2 linked regions of the Ancylobacter polymorphus genome follow. The protein of the gene in region 1 binds, or shares a complex with, the protein of each later gene. Links are inferred from orthologs where the notes say so. Each region holds a gene or a part of one and is shown on either strand. Other genes may lie near its edges.

Region 1 (7,890 bases):
GATTCGCTTCCGCCTCGCGGAAGGCATTGGTGCGCTGGTCGAGATCACGCACCGAGACGGTGCGGTTGTCGACCAGCTGCTTGCCGCGTTCCAGCTCGCTGCGGGTGAGCTCGACACGGGCGGCGGCCGCCTCGCGCAACGCTTCCGCGCGGGTCAGCGCGGCCTGGAACGGCGCGGGGTCGATGGTCACCAGCAGGTCGCCTTCCTTCACCAGCGCGCCTTCGCGGAAATGGATCTTCTCCACCGCCCCGGCGACGCGCGGGCGCACCTCCACCACCTCCACCGCGCGCAGGCGGCCGGAGAACTCGTCCCACTTCATGGTCTCGCGCGTCTTCAGCACCGCGACCTCCACCGGCATGGCCGGCGGGGCGGCGGCTTCCGCCGGGGCGGGATCGGTCGCGAGCGCGGTCGAGCTCGGCCAGGCGACGAAGACGGCACCGCCGGTGGCGATGAGGGCGAGGGTCAGCGCCAGCCCCGCCTCACGCCAGCCCTTGGCACGGCGCGGACGCGGGGCGGGTGCATCGTGGGCGATGACGGCGTGTGCGATCGGTGTCGGGGCGGCATCGGTGCCGAAGCGGTTGTCACTCATGACCTGTCTCCCGGGCCTCAGGCCCGAATGGTGCGAAGCGGTGCGGCGGAATTCTCCGCCAGAAAGGTGCTGAACAGGCCGCGCAGGACCGTCTCCCATGCCGGGGCGGCCTCGATGGCGGCGTCGATGCTCTGGTTCGAACAGTTGGTGCCTTCGAGCAGATGGCTTTCCACCGCCACCCCGCCCGCGCGCAGACGCTCGGCATAGGCGAGGCTCTCGTCGCGGATCGGGCAGTCGGCGGAGGTGACGATCAGCGCCGGAGCGAGCCCGCCCAGCCGGCGCGAGCCGAGCGGGGCGGCATAGGGATGGGCGGCGCGGTCGGCGCTGCCGAGATAGAGGTGCCAGCCATCCGCCCATTTGCAGCCCGACGCCCCCGCCGAGGCGGCGTGGATCGAGCCGGAGCACAGGCTGGGGTCGACCATGGGCGAGATCAGGATCTGCCCGGCCAGCGGCGGGGCCTGCTGGTCGCGGGCCATCAGGCTGAGGGCGGTGGCAAGATTTGCCCCGGCTTCCTCGCCGGCGACGAACAGCCGCGCGCCGCGCCCCGCCCATTTCCCCCGCTCGGCATAAAGCCGGCCCAGCGCCTTGAAGGAGAGGTTGAGCGCCGCCGGGAAGGGGTGTTCCGGCGCCAGCGGATAGTCGATGGAGACCACGACCGCGCCGGCCTCCGCCATGATGCGGCAGAGATGCGCGCTGCAGTCGAGATCGCCGTCGACAAAGCAGCCGCCATGCAGATGCAGCACCAGCGGCGCGGGACGCAGCGGCACGGCGGGACGGTAGACGCGCGCGGCCAGCGCCTCCCCGTCCATATCCAGCTTTGCCTCGGTCCACGCTGCGGTCATGGCGCCCACTACCGGGAGGAAGCCTTCGCTCCCACCCCGATTCCAACGGTTGTTGCTGTTGCAGTGCGGCGAAAACTAGACCTGCATCGGGCTCGAAAAAATAGCCGATTGGCGATAACATTATTTACATATGGAAATAATCACACGGTAGCCATGGACCAGATCGCCGCGATGCGGGCCTTTGTCCGGGTGGTGGAAGCCGGCACGTTCAGCCGTGCCGCCGACCTGCTCGACATGCCGAAACCCACCGTGACCAAGCATATCCAGCAGCTTGAGGCGCATCTGCGCACCAAGCTGCTCAACCGCTCGACCCGCCGCGTCGCCGTGACCCCCGACGGCGCCGCCTATTATGAGCGCGCGGTGGCGCTGCTCTCCGATCTCGATGAGCTCGATGGCTCGATGACCCGCTCGCAGGCGAGCCCGGCCGGGCGGCTGCGGGTGGATGTGCCGTCCTCGCTGGCGCTCTACGCTCTCATCCCGGCGCTGCCGGATTTCTTCGCCCGCTATCCCGACATCCAGCTCGATCTCGGCGTCACCGACCGTCCGGTGGACCTGCTCGCCGAGAATGTCGATTGCGCCATTCGCGGCGGCGATCTCAGCGACCCGACGCTGATCGCCCGCCGCGTCGGTGCCTTGACGCTGATGCACTACGCCTCGCCCGCCTATATCGCTCGCCACGGCCTGCCGGAGCACCCGCGCGACCTCGCAAACGGGCACCGCGTCATCGGCTATTTCAGCGCCCGCACCGGGCGGCCGATGGTGTTCGACATGGTGCGCGGTGAGGAAAGCTATGAGCTGCGCGTGCCGCATGTGCTGGCGACCAACGATTCCACCGCCTATCTCGCCGCCGGCCTCGCCGGCCTCGGCATTACGCAGACGATTGATGCGATGGTGGGGCCCTATCTCGACACCGGCGCATTGGTGCGCGTGCTGCCGGAATGGCAGGCGGGCCCCATCGTGTTGCATGTGGTCTATTCGCCGAACCGGCATCTGAGCAGCCGGCTGCGCGTCTTCGTCGACTGGGTGGCGGAACTGTTCGGCTCCGGCGGCGCCTACCGCCCCGCCGGGCCGGCGCTGCATCTGCCGGTGCGGGCGCCGGGGTGAGGGCGGCGGCCTCTATTCCGCCGCGTCCTTCGCATGACCGAGACGGGCGGCGAGTGTGTCGACCAGTTCGCCGGCGGCCTCGGCGATCACCGTGCCGGGCGGGTAGATCGCCTCGGCGCCAGCGGCGCGCACGGCGTCGTAATCCTGCGGCGGCACCACGCCGCCCACCACCACCATGATGTCCGGCCGCCCCTGTGCGGCCAGCGCCGCCTTCACCTGCGGCACCAGAGTAAGGTGTCCGGCGGCGAGCGAGGAAATGCCGATCACATGCACGTCGTTCTCCACCGCCTGCCGGGCGGCTTCCTCGGGCGTGGCGAAGAGCGGGCCGATATCGACATCGAATCCGAGATCGGCGAAGGCGGAGGCGATCACCTTCTGCCCGCGGTCATGTCCGTCCTGCCCGACCTTGGCGACGAGGAGGCGCGGGCGCCGGCCTTCCTCGTGCTCGAACGCCTCGACGCGCGCCCGCACCTGCGCGACCCTGTCGCCCATCGCTCCCGCCTCCCGCCGGTAGACGCCGGAAACCGCGCGGATTTCCGCCCGGTGCCGGCCGAAGACGCGCTCCAGCGCGTCGGAGATTTCGCCCACCGTCGCCTTGGCGCGGGCGGCGTCGATGGCGAGGGCAAGCAGATTGGCGCCGCCGCGCGCGCCGTTCTCCAGCGCGGCCAGCGTCTGCGCCACCGCCTGCGGATCGCGCTCAGCCTTCAGCCGCGCCAGCTTGTCGAGCTGCGCCGCGCGCACAGCCGAGTTGTCGACCTTGAGCACGTCGATCGGCATTTCCCGCGCGGGGCGGTACTTGTTGACGCCGACCACGGTCTGGGCGCCAGAGTCGATCCGCGCCTGGGTGGTGGCAGCGGCTTCCTCGATGCGTAGCTTGGGGATGCCGGCCTCGATTGCCTTCGCCATGCCGCCGAGCGCTTCCACCTCGGCGATGTGGCCGAGCGCCTTGTGTGCCAGATCGGCGGTCAGCCTTTCCACGAAGAACGAGCCGCCCCACGGGTCGATGGCCCGCGTGGTCCCGCTTTCCTGCTGTAGCAGTATTTGCGTGTTGCGGGCGATGCGGGCGGAGAAGTCGGTCGGCAGAGCCAGCGCCTCGTCCAGCGCGTTGGTGTGCAGCGACTGGGTGTGCCCCTGCGTCGCCGCCATCGCCTCCACCATGGTGCGCATGACGTTGTTGAACACGTCCTGCGCCGTCAGGCTCCAGCCCGAGGTCTGCGAATGGGTGCGCAGCGGCAGCGACTTGGGGTTCTGCGCGCCGAGATCCTTCATCAGCTTCGCCCAGATCAGCCGGGCGGCGCGCAGCTTCGCCACCTCCATGAAGAAGTTCATGCCGATGGCCCAGAAGAAGGACAGGCGTGGCGCGAAGGCGTCGATGGGCAGTCCCGCCGCCACCCCGGCGCGCACATAATCGACGCCGTCTGCCAGCGTATAGGCGAGTTCGAGGTCCTGCGTCGCTCCCGCCTCCTGCATGTGGTAGCCGGAGATCGAGATCGAGTTGAAGCGCGGCATCTCCTTGGAGGTGAAGGCGAAAATGTCGGAGATGATCCGCATGGAGGGACCGGGCGGGTAGATATAGGTGTTGCGGACCATGAACTCCTTGAGGATGTCGTTCTGGATGGTCCCGGAGAGCTGCGCCGGCTTAACGCCCTGCTCCTCCGCCGCCACGACATAGAGCGCGAGGATCGGCAGCACCGCCCCGTTCATGGTCATGGACACGCTCATCTGGTCCAGCGGGATGCCGGAGAACAGGGTGCGCATGTCGTAAATCGAGTCGATCGCCACCCCCGCCATGCCGACATCGCCGGCGACGCGCGGATGGTCGGAATCATAGCCGCGATGGGTGGCGAGATCGAAGGCGACCGACAAGCCCTTCTGCCCGGCCGCGAGGTTGCGCCGATAGAAGGCGTTGGAATCCTCGGCCGTGGAGAAGCCGGCATATTGCCGGATGGTCCAGGGCTGGGTGGCATACATGCTGGGGTAGGGGCCACGCAGGAAAGGCGCGATGCCGGGATAGCTGTCGATGGCGCCGAGCCCGGCAATGTCGGCGGGCCCATAAAGCGGCTTCACCACCAGCCCTTCCGGCGTCGTCCAGTCGGCGGCATCGACCGACGGCGCGGGCGGCTGCGGCGCCTGCCAGTCCCGAGCGGCGAAATCCGGGATGCGGCTCATCAAACGCCCTCCCGGTGAGAGGGGCTGACGCCTAGGCCCGGCGCGCCACGAAGGAGCCGCTGCAGTTCTTCGCCGCCGATTGCCATTTGCCGGTGGCCACATCGCCGCGCACCATGCCGCGCGCGGAGAGCGTCTCCTCGCCCCGCACCACGCGGATGTCGATCCGCCCCAGCGGGCTGACCGAACCGCTGGCATCCACAGCCCACAGGCCGGCATAGCTGATCTGGCCGTCTTCCACCGACAGGCGGAACTCCAGCCGCTTGTCGCACGGCCCGGACACCGGCTCGGCCGACACCTCCCAGATGCCGTCGTGCAGGCTCAGTTCCTGCGCCGTCGCCGGCACTGCCAGCAGTGCCCCGCACAGCGCCGCGCCGCAGGTGGCGCGACGCCACCCGTGATCCAGCGTTTTCATGGTCTGTCCCTAGGTTGATGGCAGCATGAGAGCTACCCCTGGGGCAACGGATGGCCGGGCTCATGGTTCCCTCCTGCGGCCAAGGCCGAGCCGGGCCTGGGCGTCGTCGAGAAAGGCGACGAGGTCGAGGCCCGCAGCTAGATAGGCGTCGACGCCGGCGGCGCGCTGCGCCGCCTCGTCCTCGCCGGGCCTGCCGGCGAGATAGACGGTAACGGCCCCGGCTTCCTTCAGCGCCCGCGCCGCCTCGACCGCGCGCTCGGCATAGGTCGCGTCGGAACCGCACAGGCAGGCGAGCCGGGCGCCCGACGCCCGGAACGCGGCGACCAGCGTCTGTAGGTCGGTGAAGCCGTCATTACCGGAGGCGGCAATGCCGCCCGCCTCGAAGGCGGCGCGGGCAAAGCCCGTGCGGGCGGCGATATCCGCCGGCGTGCCGAGGCCGGCGAGAAACACCGACGCCTTGGTCGCGGCGGCGCGCGCCCGCAGCCGCTCGAACGGTTCGGAAAGCCGCTCGCCCACCAGCGGCTCGCACAGAAGCGCGCCCTCGGCAGGCGCGGCGGCGGGGTGGGGGCGGGCAGGGGCGAGAACGCTCGGCACGCCTTCCGTGAGCAGTGGAAATTCCGAGGTGCCGGTGATCGGCAGCCGCCGGGTGGCCACCTCCCGCGCCCGCGCCTGCCGCGCCGCCGCCACGCGCCGCTGCCAGGCGCCGGAGGTAAGCGCTTCCACCATGCCGCCCTCGCGCTCGATGGCGCGAAAAAGCTCCCACGCCGCCGCCGCCAGCTTTTCGGTGCGTTCCTCGATGGCGCCGGCGCCAGCGGAAGGGTCGGCAACGCGGTGGACGTTGGCTTCCTCCATGAGGATGATCTGGGTGTTGCGCGCCAGCCGCCGCGCATCCGCGTCCGGCAAGCCCAGAGCCTGGGTGAAGGGCAGCACGGTCACGCTGTCTGCCCCGCCCACACCAGCGGCGAAGGCGGCGAGGGTGCCGCGGAGCAGGTTCACCTGCGCATCGTGCCGGGTCAGCGCGCGCCAGGCGGTTTCCATGTGGATCGCCACCGGCGAGGGGGCGAGCCTGCACGCCTCCAGCACCGCCTGCCACAGCAGGCGGAAGGCTCTTGGCTTGGCCTGCGTGCCGAGCTGGTCGACATCGGCAACCAGTGTCACCTCGATCAGCCGCGCCGCCGCATCGAGCGGCAGGCCCGCCGCCTCCAGCGCCCGCAGATAGGCGGTGGCGGTGGCGAGCGTGGCGGCGAGTTCCTGCGCATCGGTGGCGCCGGCCGCATGGTGAACGCGCCCATCCGCCCGCACCATCGGCGCGGTGAGGCCGCGCCCGTGCAGCGCGGTGACGGTCTGGCCGAGCCGGGCGGCCAGCGCCTCCCACTCGATGGGCGCGGCACCGAGCGCGGCGAAGTCGCCGATGGGGTCGAGCCCAAAGCGCAGGTCGAGCGCCGCCGGGTCGGCCTTTTCATAGAGCCGGGCCAGAGCGAGGGCGATGTCGCGGCCCTGATAGGCGCCGGCCTCCACCCGCAGCGTCGCCATCTCCGGCAGAAGGCCGTCCAGCGCCGCCACCACCTCCTCATGCCGCAGGCTCAGCCCGAAGCCGGCGGCGGAGGGTGCGGAGGCAAAGACCAGCGCGACGCCATCGGCGCCGCCGTCGAGATCGGCCAGCATCTGCGCATTGGCGCTGGCGGCGTCGTCATGGTCGATGCGGGCGATCACCTTCCACGGTGCCCCCGCCAGGCGGCCGGCGATGGGCGCGGCCTCGCGCCGCCGCTCCGGGAGCGCGTCGAGGCCGTAGCCATCCGCCGTGCGCGTCACCATGCGCTTGTCGTAAGGCGCGCCCTTCAGCACCCCGTCGACCAAGGCGAGCCAGTCCGCGCGCGTGGCGGGCGGGAAGCTGTCGAGACCGAGATCGAGCGGGCGCGGGTCCATCGGCCTCTCCTCAGGCGAAATCGAGGATGACGGCGTCCACCGCCAGGCTGTCGCCGGCCTTGGCGTGGATCTTGGCCACGGTAGCGTCGCGCTCGGCGCGCAGCACATTCTCCATCTTCATCGCTTCCACGATAGCCAGCGTCTCGCCGGCCTTCACCTCCTGCCCCTCGCTGACCGCGACCGAGACGACGAGGCCCGGCATCGGGCAGAGCAGGTGCTTGCCGCTGCCGGCCTGATCCTTCACCGGCATCAGCGCGGCGAGTTCCGCCTCGCGCCTGGTATAGACGAGCGCCTCCACCGCGATGCCGCGATGGGCCAGCGCCACGCCGTTGAGGCGCGGGCGCACCTGCACGGCCACCGCCTCTTCGTCGAACACGCCGTTCCACACCGGCTCACCCGGCTGCCAGCCCGAGCGCAGCTCATGGGTGGAGACCGGCCGGCCAGCCTCATCGAGGAAGCTGACGATAAAGCCACCCGCCGCCCGGTCCACCTCGCAGGCCAGCATCAGGTCGCCGAGGCGCACCACGCGCTGATGTTCGAACACCACCGGCCGCCCGGCGAGCTGGCCGGAAATCTTGCGCTTCCTTGCATTGCCGACATTGTCGATCACCGCCGCCACCGCTGCGAGCCGGCGGGCCAGCGCCGCGCTCGGCGTGGTGGCGTGGAAGCCGTCGGGGTACTCCTCGGCGATGAAGCCGGTGGAAAGCCGCCCCGCCCGCCAGCGCTCATGCGTCATCAACGCGGAGAGGAAGGGGATATTGTGCTGGATGCCGTCAATGGCGAAGGCGTCGAGCGCGTCCGCCTGCGCCTCGATCGCCTGCGCGCGCGTCGGGGCGTGGGTGATCAGC
Region 2 (5,429 bases), 4.2 Mb from region 1 along the record:
GGGCGATGCTGGCCTTCGTCGCGGAGAATGCGGGCAAGCTCACCACCACCTATGGCAATGTCTCGCCCGCCACCGTCGGCGCCATCCAGCGGGCGCTGCTGGTGCTGGAAAATCAGGGCGCCGACAAATTCTTCGGCGAGCCGGCGCTGAAGATCACCGATCTGATGCGGGTCGAGCCGCGCTCGGGCTACGGCACCATCTCGCTGCTCGCCGCCGACAAGCTGATGGCCTCGCCCCGGCTCTACGCCTCCTTCCTTTTGTGGCTGCTGTCCGAACTGTTCGAGGAGCTGCCCGAGATCGGCGATCCCGAAAAGCCGCGCGTGGTGTTCTTCTTCGATGAAGCGCATCTTCTGTTCGACGGAGCGCCCAAGGCGCTGCTGCAGAAGGTGGAGCAGGTGGTGCGGCTCATCCGCTCCAAGGGGGTGGGCGTGTATTTCGTCACCCAGAACCCGCTCGACATCCCCGACAGCGTGCTCGCCCAGCTCGGCAACCGGGTGCAGCACGCGCTGCGCGCCTTCACCCCGCGCGACCAGAAGGCGGTGAAGGCGGCGGCCGACACCTTTCGCCCCAACCCGACGCTGAACACCGCCGAGGTCATCACCCAGCTTGGCAAGGGCGAGGCGCTGGTCTCGATGCTGGAGGGCAATGGCACCCCGTCCATGGTCGAGCGCACGCTCATCGCCCCGCCCGCCGCCCGCGTCGGGCCCATCACCCCGGAACTTCGCAAGGTCGCGATGGCGCAAAGCCCGGTGCGCCACGCCTATGACGAAACGCTCGACCGTGAATCCGCCTATGAAATCCTCGCCAAGCGCGCCGAGCAGGCCACCGCGCCCGAAGCCACGCCGGCCGAGGCGGAGGCGCAGAGCGGCGGCTGGCTGGCGGACACGCTTGGCGGCCTGTTCCGGCGCGGCCCGCGCGGCGGCATGAGCATGGGCGAGCGGGTGGTCAACCAGGTGACGCGGCAGGTCACCAATGAAGTGACCAAGGCCATTCTGCGCAACGTGCTCGGCGGCGCCCGCCGGCGGTAGACAGCAATGAGACCCTCATGGCCGGGCTTGACCCGGCCACCCAGTCCTTGACGGAGGCGCAAGGTGTCTGGGTCCCCGGGTCAAGCCCGGAGATGAGGCGGAAAGGCCTCTTTGAAACGACAAGGACTCCCGGCCATGGCCGCTCATTCCAGGACAGACCTCGACCGCGTGCTCGCGGCCGTCGATGCCGATCTCGATGCATCGCTCGCGCGTCTGTTCGACTTCCTGCGCATCCCCTCCATTTCCACCGACCGCGCCTATGCCGCCGATTGCCGCCGCGCCGGCCAGTGGCTGGCGGACGACCTCGCCACGCTCGGCCTCACGGCCAAGCTGAACGACACGCCCGGCCATCCCATCGTCACCGGCACCTCGGCCGGGGGTGCGGAACGTCGGGTGCTGTTCTACGGCCATTACGATGTGCAGCCGGTCGATCCGCTGGAACTGTGGGATAGCCCGCCCTTCGAGCCGCGCATCGTCGAAGCGGCGGACGGGGTGAAGCGGATCGTCGCCCGTGGTTCGTCCGACGACAAGGGCCAGGTGATGACCTTCGTCGAGGCCTGCCGCGCCTATGTCAGCACCATCGGCCGCCTGCCGGTCGATGTGGCCATCGTGGTCGAGGGCGAGGAGGAGAGCGGCTCGGCCAATATCGGCCCGTTCCTGGAAGCGCATAAGAGCGAGCTGAAAGCCGACCTTGCCCTCGTCTGCGACACCGGCATGTGGGATGCGAACACCCCCGCCATCATCCTCTCGCTGCGCGGGCTGATGCATGACGAGTTCGTCGTCCGCGCCGCCGATCGCGACCTGCATTCCGGCTATTATGGCGGCGCCGCCGCCAACCCGCTGCATGTCATCGCAAAGATCATCGGCGGCGTGCATGGCGAGGACGGGCGCATCACGATTCCCGGCTTCTATAACGGCGTGGTCGAGCCCTCCGAGCACATGCGCGAGGCTTGGTCGAAGCTCGACCTGACGACGGAGAATTTCCTCGGCCCCATCGGCCTCTCCCATCCCATCGGCGAGAAGGACCGGCTGCTGATCGAGATGGTCTCGACCCGCCCGACCTTCGAGGTCAACGGGCTCTGGGGCGGCTATACCGGCGAGGGCGGCAAGACCGTCATCCCCTCCATCGCCACGGCCAAGATTACCTGCCGGCTGGTGGCGGACCAGGACCCGGTCCATGTGCGCGACTGCGTGCGCGCTTATATCCGCTCCAAGCTGCCGGCGGACTGCACGGTGGAATTCCTCGGTGGCGAGGGCAACCGCGCGGTCGCCGTCGCCCATGACAACCCGCTGCTCGCCAAGGCCGCGAGCGCGCTCAGCGAGGAATGGGGCGCGCCGGCCGTCACCTATGGCGAGGGCGGCTCCATCCCCGTGGTCGGCCAGTTCAAGAAGGTGCTGGGACAGGACACGCTGCTGGTCGGCTTCGCGCTGGACGATGACCGCATCCATTCGCCCAACGAGAAATACGACCTCACCTCCTTCCACAAGGGCATTCGCAGCTGGGTCCGCATCCTCGCGGCTCTGGCGGAGTAGCTGTCATGTCGCATCACTGGACGCAGACCTGGACCTTCTTCAACGGCAGTTGGCAGGAGGGCAACATCCCGATCCTCGGCGTGCGCAGCCATGCCACCTGGCTCGGCACCTCGGTGTTCGACGGCGCCCGCGCCTTTGAGGGGGTGACGCCGGACCTCGACCTGCACTGCGCGCGGGTGAACCGCTCGGCGCTGGCAATGGGGCTGAAGCCGCTGGTCTCGGTGGAGAAATGGGTAGAGCTGGCGCATCAGGGCGTGAAGCGCTTCGCGCCCGGCGCTGCGCTCTATATCCGGCCGATGTACTGGGCGGAATATCCCGGCGCGCGCACGGTGGACGCCGACCCGGAATCCACCCGCTGGTGCCTCAGCCTCTACGAGGCCGGCATGCCGAGCCCGGACCACGGCACGGCGATCACCCTGTCGCGCTACCGCCGGCCGACGATCGAATGCGCCGTCACCGACGCCAAGGCCGGCTGCCTCTACCCCAACAACGCCCGGGCGCTCGTCGAGGCGCATGCGCGCGGCTTCGACAATGCGGTGCTGTGCGACATGCTGGGCAATGTCGCCGAGCTCGCCACCGCCAATGTCTTCCTCGCCAAGGACGGCGTCGCCTTCACCCCGGCGCCGAACGGCACCTTCCTCGCCGGCATCACCCGCACCCGCACGGCAAACCTGCTGCGGGAGGCCGGCATCGAGGTGGTGGAGGGTGCGCTCACCTGGCGCGACTTCCTGGAGGCGGACGAGATCTTCTCCACCGGCAATTACTCCAAGGTCACGCCGGTGACGCGCATCGAAGAGCGCGATCTCCAGCCCGGCCCGGTCTATCGCCGCGCGCGCGACCTCTACTGGGAGTTCGCCCATTCCTGAAGTGACGCACGCCGCCCCGCTGCCCGCCCTCGACGCGCTCATCGAGGGTGTCCGCTCCGGCCACCGCGCCACGCTCGCCCGGGCGATCACGCTTGTGGAATCGCGCAAGCTGGCGCATCGCGCGCTGGCGGGCGAGCTATTGCAGGCGCTGCTGCCGCAGACCGGGCGCGCCTTGCGCCTCGGCATCACCGGCGTGCCGGGAGTGGGCAAGTCGACCACCATCGACGCGCTCGGTAGCCACCTCATCGCCCAGGGGCACCGGGTGGCGGTGCTGGCGGTCGACCCCTCCTCCACCCGCACCGGCGGCTCGATTCTCGGCGACAAGACGCGCATGGCCCGCCTGTCGCTGGAGGAGCGCGCTTTCATCCGCCCCTCCCCGGCCGGCGGCACGCTTGGCGGGGTCGCGGCGCGTACCCGCGAGACCCTGCTGCTGTGCGAGGCGGCGGGTTATGACGTGGTGCTGGTGGAGACGGTCGGCGTCGGCCAGTCGGAAACCGCGGTGGCGGACATGACCGACACCTTCCTCGTGCTCATGCTGCCCGGCGCCGGCGACGAGTTGCAGGGCATCAAGAAGGGCATCATCGAGCTGGCCGACATCGTCGCGGTGAACAAGGCGGACGGCGCCAATCTCGCCCGTGCCAAGGCGGCGGCGGGGGAGTACCGCGCCGCGCTGCATGTGCTCGGCGGGCGCGAGCCATTCTGGTCGGTGCCGGTGCTCACCTATTCCGGCCTGACCGGCGAGGGGATCGATGCCCTGTGGGCGACGGCGGTGTCGCATCGCGACCGCGCGACGCAGGCGGGGGCCTTTTCTGCGCGCCGCAGCGGCCAGCAGGTGAAATGGATGTGGACCCTGTTCGACGAGCGGGTGCGCGATGCGCTGCGCCGCGCCCCGGCGCTGCGGGCGCAACTGCCGGCGATCGAGCAGGCGGTGGCGGCGGGCGCGCTTTCCCCCACGCTCGGCGCCGCGAAGATCGCCAATCTGTTCGGCTGGCCAGATTTGTGAGGCCGGACTCGCAAAAAAGCCGAAATGAGGGAAGAATATCCAAATTGGCGACGGTTGCTGGTCGGCACCGGACAGGCAAGCCCGACCAGAGGGAGCGACACATCATCATGCAGGATCAGCCCACGCTGTCGGGCCAGCGCGTCTTCGTGGTCGAGGACGAGACGCTCGTCGCGATGATGATCGAGGGCATGCTTGAGGAACTGGGCGCCACCGTCGTCGGCAATGAATCGCGCTTCGACGACGCGCTGAACTTCGTCGCCACCCGTCATGAGGAGATCGATGTCGCCATGCTCGACCTCAATCTCGGCACGCGCCACAGCTACGACATCGCCGAGGCGATCGCCCGTCACGGCATCCCGATCGTTTTCTCCACCGGCTATAATGACAGCGCCATCGACGCGGCCTGGCGCACCTGCCCGGTGCTGAACAAGCCGTTTCAGCTGGCCGATCTCGAGGGCGCTCTGGCGCGGGCGCTGGAGGCGCGCGCGGCCTGATGCGCGCCGGGCCGGCAAAGGCATCGGCTCTGCCGCGCCTGCTCATCACGGGCTTCGGCCATTTTCCCGGTATGCCGGCCAATCCGTCCGCCCAGCTTGCCCGCCAGCTCGCGCGCCGCCGCCCGGCCGGGGGCGCACGGACCGAAGAGCGCCTGCTCGCCACGCGCTGGGACGAGGCCGCCGGCTTCCCCGCTTTGCTCGCGCAAACCCAGCCGGACATCGTGCTGATGCTGGGCGTCGCCGCCCGGCGCCGGCGTGTCTCGATCGAAATCGTCGGCCGCAATGCGACCGGCGCGTTTCCCGATGCCGCCGGCTACCGTCCGGCCTCGGGCGTGCTGGAGCCCGGCGCACCGGCGCAGCGGGCGCTGGCTGCCCGCCCGGCGCCGCTGCTGGCGGCGCTGCGCGCCGCCGGTGTCCCCGCCCATCTCTCCCGCCATGCCGGCCGCTATGTCTGCAACGCGCTGGCCTTCCGCGCCTATGGCTGGGCGCGCGCCGGCCGTCGCAC

Evidence for each region.
Region 2: the proteins of scpA (region 1) and meaB are in contact, whole or in part, in a crystal structure (PDB 8DPB), measured with the Methylorubrum extorquens proteins. The link is inferred for Ancylobacter polymorphus from one-to-one orthologs. Residues at the interface, in SOR27001.1 of Methylorubrum extorquens: Glu577, Glu578, Asn579, Asp580, Gly581, Arg582, Arg583, Arg585, His596, Ala604, Ser605, Ala608, Asp609, Gly611, Phe612, Asp613, Val614, Asp615, Ile616, Gly617, Pro618, Leu619, Glu625, Arg628, Gln629, Val631, Glu632, Asn633, Asp634, Glu661; in SOR26638.1 of Methylorubrum extorquens: Arg20, Ala21, Ala24, Arg25, Thr28, Ser32, Arg33, Arg34, His37, Thr98, Gly99, Gly100, Ser101, Ile102, Leu103, Lys106, Thr107, Ala110, Ala113, Ile114, Asp115, Arg116, Ala118, Phe119, Ile120, Arg121, Pro122, Pro124.

The regions. Positions count from the first base shown.
Region 1 is NZ_CP083239.1:131,861-139,750, reverse strand. What follows is about bases 2,127-5,058. They hold scpA (methylmalonyl-CoA mutase), read right to left. Parts: upstream 4,705-5,058; coding sequence 2,548-4,704; downstream 2,127-2,547. Other genes in these bases: K9D25_RS00565 (hypothetical protein), read right to left, coding at 4,736-5,058; K9D25_RS00575 (LysR family transcriptional regulator), read left to right, coding at 2,127-2,535. In the rest of the region: K9D25_RS00585 (efflux RND transporter periplasmic adaptor subunit), read right to left, coding at 1-589; K9D25_RS00580 (alpha/beta hydrolase), read right to left, coding at 607-1,431; more of K9D25_RS00575, read left to right, coding at 1,585-2,126; more of K9D25_RS00565, read right to left, coding at 5,059-5,116; K9D25_RS00560 (methylmalonyl-CoA mutase family protein), read right to left, coding at 5,177-7,042; K9D25_RS00555 (acetyl-CoA carboxylase biotin carboxylase subunit), read right to left, coding at 7,053-7,890. UniProt on the Escherichia coli protein: Catalyzes the interconversion of succinyl-CoA and methylmalonyl-CoA. Could be part of a pathway that converts succinate to propionate.
Region 2 is NZ_CP083239.1:4,325,464-4,330,892, forward strand. What follows is about bases 2,480-5,429. They hold meaB (methylmalonyl Co-A mutase-associated GTPase MeaB), read left to right. Parts: upstream 2,480-3,428; coding sequence 3,429-4,430; downstream 4,431-5,429. Other genes in these bases: K9D25_RS20715 (dipeptidase), read left to right, coding at 2,480-2,561; K9D25_RS20720 (branched-chain amino acid aminotransferase), read left to right, coding at 2,567-3,427; K9D25_RS20730 (response regulator), read left to right, coding at 4,538-4,924; K9D25_RS20735 (peptidase C15), read left to right, coding at 4,924-5,429. Outside these bases: K9D25_RS20710 (helicase HerA-like domain-containing protein), read left to right, coding at 1-1,028; more of K9D25_RS20715, read left to right, coding at 1,164-2,479. UniProt on the Escherichia coli protein: Binds and hydrolyzes GTP. Likely functions as a G-protein chaperone that assists AdoCbl cofactor delivery to the methylmalonyl-CoA mutase (MCM) ScpA and reactivation of the enzyme during catalysis.